Regions from separate parts of the Paenibacillus sp. GQ49 genome, predicted to be linked through region 3. Evidence: predicted binding sites of a transcription regulator. Region 3 holds the regulator's gene; each other region holds the start of a gene.
The links. The regulator Rex, encoded in region 3, represses fermentation and respiration genes when NADH is low (regulators of the CRP and FNR family bind a similar motif). The targets are predictions, from matches to a motif close to TTGTGAAATATTTCACAA.
Positions count from the first base shown of each region.

Region 1: a site for Rex is predicted at 1,401-1,418, ahead of AC6CIF_RS16735 (L-lactate dehydrogenase). Genes of this name have one in related genera too.
Region 2: a site for Rex is predicted at 1,478-1,495, ahead of AC6CIF_RS11505 (cytochrome ubiquinol oxidase subunit I). Genes of this name have one in related genera too.

Region 1 is NZ_JCAXEL010000008.1:272,412-275,699, reverse strand. It holds gene AC6CIF_RS16740 (hypothetical protein) at 1-216, shown strand, start outside; gene AC6CIF_RS16735 (L-lactate dehydrogenase) at 397-1,326, opposite strand; gene AC6CIF_RS16730 (WD40/YVTN/BNR-like repeat-containing protein) at 1,664-2,944, shown strand; gene AC6CIF_RS16725 (hypothetical protein) at 3,092-3,288, shown strand, end outside.
Region 2 is NZ_JCAXEL010000005.1:24,904-28,191, forward strand. It holds gene AC6CIF_RS11500 (MFS transporter) at 1-1,239, shown strand, start outside; gene AC6CIF_RS11505 (cytochrome ubiquinol oxidase subunit I) at 1,572-2,936, shown strand; gene AC6CIF_RS11510 (cytochrome d ubiquinol oxidase subunit II) at 2,936-3,288, shown strand, end outside.
Region 3 is NZ_JCAXEL010000016.1:63,515-66,802, reverse strand. It holds gene dinG (ATP-dependent DNA helicase DinG) at 1-724, shown strand, start outside; gene AC6CIF_RS23195 (redox-sensing transcriptional repressor Rex) at 942-1,595, shown strand; gene AC6CIF_RS23190 (amidohydrolase) at 1,582-2,886, shown strand; gene AC6CIF_RS23185 (DUF5590 domain-containing protein) at 2,924-3,288, shown strand, end outside.

The sequences.
Region 1 (3,288 bases), on a different contig from region 3:
CTAGTCAACAATACCTCTACAACAATTACAGGTGGAGAAGTGGTGTTTCAAGGCATTACAGGAGGGGGAGCAGGGAATACCAAAATACTGGCCATTTCAGAACTTTTGGATTTCACTCTTCCGGAAAATCAGGTTGTAACTTTAGCCGTATTGAATATTGGTGGTCCAGGCTCGAACACAGTTGATGTGGTATTTAGAGTAACGGAGAGTTGGTAATTAGTAATACACTGTAACAATTGACATCGAATGATTCAAAATCCAGAAATCAAAAAAATGTTCAAAGATAAAAGAAATAACGGAATAAATGTTATGTAAACCAAATGAAATTTGGATAGCTAATAACCACCTTAATACTCCTTATTACAGGAATACAGGTGGTTATTTTTTATACGTGGATTATTCCAATCCAGCGATCTGTTCTTTTAATTTGTTAGCAGAAGCCTGGAAAGCCACTTTCTCGGATTCATTCAGCGGAAGAGGCAGAATTTCGCGCACACCGTTGCGATCGACAACACATGGAACACCCAGATAAACATCCGATACACCATTGTAGTCTTCAAGGTAAGTGGATACGTTCAGAACGGAGCCTTCGTTGCCGAGAATTGCAGCTACAATGCGGTCCAGAGCAAGGGCGATTGCATAGGAAGTCGCTCCTTTGGCATTAATAATCTCATACGCTGCATTTTTGGTACGGTCGAAGATATCCTGTTGTGTTTCTTCATCCAATTCCAGATCTGTTCCTGCAACGTTAGCCAGGCTCCATACCGGTACTTCGGAATCTCCATGCTCACCAATAATGTGGGCGTGAATACTACGCGGGTCGATCCCTTTATTCTTACCAATCAGGTAACGGAAACGTGCGCTATCGAGCAATGTACCTGAACCAATGACACGGGAAGCAGGCCATCCGCTTTGTTTCCATGAAGTATAGGACAAAATATCTACAGGATTGGTTGCAATCAGCAAAATACCATGAGAATTCACTTCAGTAATGCGCTCAATAATATCTTTGAAAATGCTTGCATTTTTCTTCAGCAGATCAATCCGGGTTTCGCCCGGCTTCTGGGAAGCACCGGCTGTAATAATAATGATATCTGCATCTTTGCAGTCGGAATAATCGCCAGCCCATACTTTCACGCCTCCCGTAAATGGAAGACCGTGGTTCATATCCAGCATTTCGCCGGTTGCCTTATCATGATTCACATCCACAAATACCAACTCGGACGAACGCTGTCTCAACATTAGCGTGTATCCCGTTGTTGTTCCCACCGCACCCATGCCTACAATCACGACACGACTTGGTTTCAGAGCTGCACTATTTGTCATGTTCAATATCCTCTCCTTTTTGGGTTATACTCCCATCCATATTAAGGGATTAGAGAATATAAAGCGAGTGTTGTCTATAAAATAGTTCACATTTCATGTCTTTTTACCAATTATTCCGTCGAAAAACAGTTTAGGGTGAAATTAATGGTAATAAATGTGCGACCTATAGCCCAGAGTATGAGTTGGAAAAAGGGAGCGGGCCAACCATCAGTAGGCAATGAGCCTTTTACATAAGGTTTGTGGTAGAATAGGAGCAGTGGATTCTGATGAATCGTAAATAAAACGCCATAGGACAGGCATGCGCGCCTGTATATTGGATGAGAGAGGTGGAACCCACTTGCGTTTGCAATGGATTAAAATCGCGCAGACAGCATTGCTGTCTATATGTATAGCAGCTGTATTGGCTGCATGCACCGACTCAGATCAACCTCCGGAAGCAGAACCTCCGCAGCAGCAGCAGGAGGACGTCGGGAATACAGGGCAGACATTAACTGTCGTTCCCCCTGTGAACAGTACAGAATCTGCAGATATGGCCAAGTACCAAATACAGACCCGTTTGACCGATTTTCAGTTGCTCAATGACAACGGAGGATTGGCGTGGGGTGTGACGCGGAATGCGCTGCGCCTGTACTACACTCAGGATCAGGGAAAGACCTGGACCAATATTTCACCTTCGGAAAATGTACAGTTTCCGGCTAACCCTAAATATGGACAAAGCATTTATTTTGTAGATCGTGCACATGGTTGGATTGTTCGTGAAGGCATGGGTGGAACAGATACCATGGTGCTTCGCACCAACAATGGGGGCGTAACCTGGAGCCTGTCTTCTCTGTCCAAGACGGATAAAGTGACTGCGATCTCATTTGTATCTCCTGAAAAAGGCTGGATTCTCACCACGGTCGATACCGCTATTGGTAAACAGGACAAGAAACTTTACTTCACCGAGGACGGTGGAATCACCTGGAATCGGATGTCATCCAGTGATGAAGATGGCAAACAGGAAGCAGAAGAGATTTCCAAACGTGGATATACAACAGGGATGACTTTCTCGGATCCAAAACATGGTTTCTTAACAGCGCTGGAGTTCGGCACACCGAAGTTGTATGTAACATCAGACGGTGGAGAGAACTGGAATACTGGACCATCCTTCTTTGATCGAAACAAATTCAACGGGTGTGGTAATTTCAGTGTTAGTTCACCACAATTTTTTGGACGTGAAGCGCAATCAGCCTGGATGTCAATGTCCTGTTCTCAAGGGGAGAGCACGACATTCAATGGATTCTTTACCACCGATGGCGGAAAGAGCTGGAAGCTGTCCAATTTCACTTTAAACAAACAAACGGGTCCGAATCGTAACCTCTCACCGGTATTTCTGAACGCATCGGAAGGTTGGGCGATGCAAAAGGGCATAACCTACCACACTAAGGACGCGGGCAAAACGTGGAGCTCTCTTCCTGCAAGCAGTGTACTGGAGAAAATTCTCGAAGACTATCCGGAGATTGTGAAGATGCAGATGGTTACCCCCAAGCTTGGCTGGATATTAGTTGAAAATACAGATGCCAAAAGATCGTTGTTATTGCAAACGGTAGATGGCGGTGTACATTGGAAAGTATTATAAACGTAGAGTGTTATCGGTGTGAATAGATAGGAGAAGGGAGAGGAGCCTCAGGGTTCCTTTTCTTTTTTGTTTAGTTTGTGAAATAAATCACAATTAAATCCGCTAGAAGGTGATATATTTAACTCAACAAGAGAAGGAGTGATGAAGATGAGAACCAACGGTCAAACTCAATTCACGCAGGCGGATGAATTAACCAGATATATGCTTCAATTATGCTACACATGTGACGATGCGAATCGTTGTACGACAGAGGAAGCGGTGAAGGCTTGCATGGCAGAACACGCACAGGCAGACCAGCCCGAACCAGCCGAAGGTGGAGAAGTAACTCGCGGGTTTATGGACCT
Region 2 (3,288 bases), on a different contig from region 3:
ATTGCCAGTGCTGTCGCTCAACCCGTTATGGGCAAGTGTAGTGATTTGTTTGGCCGCAGGAAGATCTTCCTCATGGGTCTTGTTATTGTTTTTGTATCGTCCATGCTAGCTCCGTGGTCTCCCAGTTTTTCGTGGCTCATCGTATTCCGGATCGTTCAATCGATTGGCACAAGCATGATGGTGGCCGTTGGAATGGCGATTGTCAGAATGAACGTGACTGAAAAACAAGCCTCCGCCTTGTCCACCTTGGCTATATTCCTTTCAGGAGCGGCTGCAGTTGGACCTTTTATTGGTGGAGTATTGATTCATTGGTGGGACTGGCAGAGCATATTCTTCGTTAATATTCCGTTTGTCATGGCAAGCTTTTGGTTCGCCTGGAAAACAATCCCGAAGGAAGAGCAATCTCCGTCTATCTCTGGTCACAAGTCCATTCGGCAAGGGCTTGCGTTAATTGACGCACCAGGTATCCTGATGTTTACGGTAGCTTTGGTGACTCTGCTCATCGGTTTACTTTCAGTAAGTTCCACAGGAGATATTTCAACATGGCATCTGCTGACAGGGGGGATCGGGTTAATCACACTCGTCATGTTCATCCGACATGAACTAAAAGCAGCCACGCCTTTTATCCCTCTGCGAACGTTTGCCTCATATCCCGAGATGACTTGGGTGAATGTGCAATACATGCTGGTGAACATCCTGTTTTACGCACTTTTTTTTGGAGTTCCTACGTTTTTGAAGCAGGTACGACATCTCAACGAAGTTCATACAGGAATAAGCATGTTAGCTTTGGGGTTATGTTCAGTCATTATTGCTCCGATCGCAGGGCGCTGGATTGACAAATCAGGATCACGGCCAGCTCTGATTGTATCCGCTTCTTTAATGACATTTGGCTCTATATTGATCGTTATTATGAACGAAACTTCTCCAATCTTCATTGTCATTGTTGCCTTAGCTTTATTTGGAATAGGTAACGGCCTAAACGCGGTCGGCATGCAAGCTGCTCTGTTCAAAAGCACACCCAAAGAAATGATCGGAGTCGCATCGGGTATTTTTAATACATCACGCTACCTGGGGACCATTTTATCGTCGTTATTGATTGGTATTGTTATGGGAGATACATTCAATGTGACAGGATTTCAGATGCTTGGAATCATCCTTACGGTATTAGCTGCATCACTGATCATCATGAGCGTACGTCGTGAGGCAGGTGCGGTGAGTCCGGAGCAAGTAAGCAAGTAAAATAGCGAATCTGCCGTGCAATAACACGTTTACACCCAATGAATCAATAGCTCCATTGGGTGTATTTTTTGTTTTTCACCAAGTTGTCAGAAAGAGTTGATCCTTTCTTGAACGTTTAGGGTAGAAGACGTGTCTTTGATTGAATTAGGTAAAAATAAAGATATAATAATTTTGATTAATAGGCTTGGTTAGTACTTTAAGTGCATCAAGGTGTGGCAAGATATCGTCATACCTAACTTTGTGAAATTTTTCGCAACTCTGCATTGAGCTTGGCCAAAGCTGATATTGAATGTTTCTAAATTGAACAGAGTTTGAAGGAGGCAACACAAAGAATGGCTATTGATACGGTTTTATGGAGCAGGCTAGTGACTGGTTTGACGCTCGGGTTCCACGTGATTTTTGCAACGCTTGGTGTCGGCGTACCTTTGATGATTGCTATTGCAGAGTTCATCGGCATTCGGAAGAAGGATCACCATTACATACTTATGGCAAAGAGGTGGTCCAGAGGGTTCGTCATATCTGTGGCTGTTGGTGTTGTGACAGGTACAGCGATATCACTGCAGTTGGCCTTGGTATGGCCGAATTTTATGAAACTGGCCGGGAATGTCATTGCACTGCCACTATTTATGGAAGTATTTGCATTCTTTTTTGAAGCTATCTTCCTGGGAATTTACTTGTACACGTGGGATCGGTTCAAAAATCCGTATATCCACTGGTTGCTAACTATTCCGATTGTCGCCGGGGCAGGCATGTCTGCTGTTTTTATTACAACAGTGAACGGATTCATGAACCAGCCTGAAGGTTTTGTCATGGAAGCAGGTCAATTCATGGCAGTGAACCCCGTGCAAGCGATGCTGAATACGGCGACGTTCTCCAAAGTGTTCCATGTATTAAGCTCGGCTTATCTGACAGGAGCTGCCCTGTTAGCAGGAATAGCAGCCTTTGCGATGCTGAGAAAAGGAGTGTCAGCCTACCACAAAAAAGGCTTGAATCTCATGATGGCCGTTGTGCTGGTATTCAGTTTATTAAATTCCTTAGCTGGAGACGTATCTGCCAAGTTTTTGGCTGAGCATCAGCCGGAGAAGCTCGCAGCTGCCGAGTGGCATTTCGAGACGGAAAGCGGCGCGGATTTGATTTTTTTGGGATGGCTGAATGCAGAACATGAAATTATAGGCGCTCTTCATTTGCCGAAACTGCTCAGTTTCCTTGCCTTTGGAGACTTTAACGCCGAGGTAACCGGGCTGAACGAATTTCCACCAGATGAACACCCGCCCTTACTTGTGCATTATTTGTTTGATCTAATGGCTGGTATTGGATTCGCTCTGCTTGGTATATCAAGTCTGTACTTCCTGTTTGTATTCTGGAAGAAACGTAATCAGTTTAACAAGTGGATGCTTCGTATGGTTGCACTCAGTGCACCGCTTGCTTTTCTGGCCGTTGAGATGGGCTGGTTCTATGCAGAGATCGGGCGGCAGCCATGGATCATCCGAGGTTATATGCGAGTGGAAGAGGCAGCTACTTCTTCACCGAGTGTGAGAATTTTATTTTTCGTGTTCTTGCTTCTATACATCGTGCTCGGCGTCATCTGTGTTCTCGTATTGAGACGTCTGTTCAATAATAATCCTGCTGAGCTTGAGATGGAGAAATGGTTGAAAGAGAAGCATGATCAATCAGCCAAGAAAGGGGATCAGGCCTGATGAGTTATGAATTGATTGGTATATCCGTACTCTGGCTGTTCTTGTATGGCTATCTTATTGTAGCTTCCATTGATTTTGGAGCAGGTTTCTTCGCCTTTTATGCACGCCTGACAAAGCAGGATCACCTGATTAATCGTCTGATCTCCCGTTATCTATCACCTGTCTGGGAGATCACCAATGTATTTTTTGTCTTTTTCTATATTGGCATCGTTGGATTCTTTCCGGATACTGCTTACTATTATGGCTCCGCGCTGCTTGTTCCGGGAAGTATTGCCGTCATTTTACTTGCCATTCGTGGTTCATTCTATGCTTTCGAAAATTATGGTTCCAAAAAAAGTATCGTGTATTTGTT
Region 3 (3,288 bases):
CGAGAATAATCGGCTGTTAACATCAATGCTGCCATCACCTTTCAACTATCGCGATCAGGCACTTCTGGTGATTCCGCGTGATTTCCCAAGTGTGAAGGGAAGTGTGGGTGATGCGCACTTTGTTAATATGCTGGTGCAATCACTTGCAGAGACGGCAATTGCTACGCGTGGACGCATGATGGTTCTGTTTACTTCATACAAGATGTTGCGACAGGTCTATGATCCGCTGAAGGAGGCGCTGTCTGGCAACGACATCTCGTTGCTTGGTCAAGGCGTTGATAGTGGAAGTCGTTCCAAATTGACTCGCAGGTTCCAAGATGCCAAAGCTACGGTACTTCTGGGCACAAGCAGCTTCTGGGAGGGTGTAGATATCCCGGGTGATGCGCTGACCTGTCTCGCTATTGTAAGATTGCCGTTCCAGCCACCGAATCATCCGTTGGTGGAAGCCAAGAGTGAGTTGCTTCAGGAACAGAAGAAAAATCCGTTTATGAAACTGTCCGTGCCTCAAGCGGTCATTCGTTTCAAGCAGGGATTTGGCCGATTGGTGCGTACAGCAAAGGATAGAGGCATTGTGATTGTATATGATACACGGGTGATTGAAGCGTATTATGGTAAATTCTTTTTATATTCATTACCTGGTCCCAAAATGGAGCATATGCTCACGGAGCAGATGGTTCCACGAATTACCGAGTGGTTGGAAAAACCTGCTAATGAACAAAAATAATGGTTTTTTGTTCGTTATATCATTGCATGACACTATTGTTTGGAGTTAAACTTTATTAGATATTCCCAGATCCGATTTAAGTAGTTGCACGCAAGAACTTATAACCTAAATTACAAGGAGCATTCTGTATAAAATGTCACGTTTATCTTTGAGTTTATACAGAATGCTCATCTTTTCATTTATTATTTTATCGTGGCCTTGGTAAGGGGGAGCAAGAATGAAATCGGATAAAATTTCGGAAGCGGTGGTACGACGTCTGCCTGTATACTTGCGTTATTTGAACGAGTTGCATCAGCGTGAGGTGGCTACTGTTTCTTCTCAAGAGCTTGGACAGAGGCTGGATCTGAATCCGGCGCAAATTCGTAAAGACCTGGCTTACTTCGGTGATTTTGGTCGTAAAGGGATCGGGTATGATGTATCCTATTTGATCGAGAAAATTCGTCACATTCTCAAGATTGATCAGCAAATTAATGTAGCTCTGGTAGGCGCGGGTAATCTAGGTCAAGCCTTGTCCAACTACAACGCATATCTGAAAGACAACATGAAGATTGTTGCTGTATTTGATGCATATGGACCGAAGATAGGTAGTCAAATCAACAGTTTGACGGTAAAACCAATGGATGAATTGACGGAAGCGGTTAAAACGGATAACATCCGCATCGGAATTATCACGGTTCCGGATACGGAAGCCCAAAATGTAGCCGATCAGCTTATTGAATCCGGAATCGAAGCGATCCTTAATTTTGCACCAACAATTCTAAAAACACCGCCGCATATCCGCATTCACCATGCTGACTTTACAACGGATCTGCTTAGTTTGGCCTATTACTTGGAGACTGGAAAGGACGACGAGGAAGATGACAACAAATAGATGGGTAATCCACAACGGCAAATTTGCCGTTAATGAAGGCACAACATGGAACGTGGTTCACGGATACATGGTTGTTGAGAATGACAAGATTGTGCATATTGGTGAGACATTGCCTGATGAAGACAAAAATTGTACCAAAGTGGATGGAAAAGGATTGTTCTTCCTGCCGGGTCTGATCAATACGCATGGTCATGCAGCAATGTCGTTGCTCAGAGGGCACGGAGACGATCTTGCGTTGCAAGTATGGTTGCAGGAAAAAATGTGGCCGATGGAAGCAAAAATGACTTCACAAGACGTATATTGGGGAACTTCGCTATCTGTGCTTGAAATGTTGAAAGGCGGAACTACAGCTTTCCTGGACATGTATGATCACATGGATCAAGTGGCCAAAGTTGTGGAGCAATCCGGCGTTAGAGCAGCACTGGCACGTGGTGTAATCGGGCTGTGCTCGGAAGAAGAGCAATTGCGGAAGCTGGAGGAGTCGGCAGCGTTTGCACGTGAGTGGAATGGACAGGCAGATGGTCGCATTACAACCGTAATCTCGCCACACGCCCCATATACATGCCCTCCTGACTACATAGAGAAGCTTGTACAGGTCGCGAATGACCTAAACCTTCCTCTTCATACACATATGTCTGAAACGCTTCGTGAAGTGGAGCAGAACGTGGCTGATTATGGACTGCGTCCTGTGGCACATCTCGAGAAACTGGGATTTTTCTCCCGTCCATCTCTGGTTGCACATGCGGTGCATCTGAATGACGAAGAGATTGAAATTTTGGCCCGTCATGATGTGGCTGTATCCCATAACCCGGGAAGTAACCTGAAACTCGCTTCCGGTGTTGCGCGGGTACCTGCATTGCTGAAAGCAGGAGTTACCGTGTCACTCGGAACAGACGGACCAGCAAGTAACAACAACCTGGATATGTTCGAGGAAATGAGACTGGCTGCATTGATCCACAAAGGTGTATCTGGTGACCCGACAGCAGTACCAGCAGGCGAAGCGTTACTACTCGGAACGTCATATGGTGCCAAATCCATCTTCTTGAACAATACCGGAGCGCTTCAGGTCGGCATGAAGGCTGATTTTATCGCCCTTGATATTGAACAGGCACATTTCTATCCACATACAGACCTGATCTCACATACGATCTACTCGGCTTCTGCCAAAGATGTTGAGCACGTATGGGTGGATGGAAAACAAGTGGTGAAACATGGCGAATGTCTGACGCTGGATGAAGAACGCATTTTGCGTGAGTCTCAATTGGCATTTGATGGTCTGCTTGCTCGTTAATTGCAGGACAGCATCATAGGGAAAGGAAGTTCGGCTTTTGAAGAAAAAAAAGAAGTGGATATGGATTTCGCTGCTTGCACTGGTTCTGATTCTGTTTGGACTTCAGCGTTATTACGTCTATGTCACGCAGGACCAGCGCAAGGAAGAAGCGCTCGCTATAGAGGCAGCACAGAAGCAACTGGGCATTACATCCTATGATGAATTGCGCAAGTACATCTGGGGAGACAAAGAAGGCTCTGACAACATCTACTGGACCCTGATCGGCAAAAATAAGGATAACCAGGATGTTATGGTCTGGGTTAAATTCGATGCAAACAATCAACCGGCTAAGGGTGCAAACGCTGTACACAGTGAGCTGCTGCAAAATGGTATGTCCGAAGCGCAGATACGCAATCGCTTTAG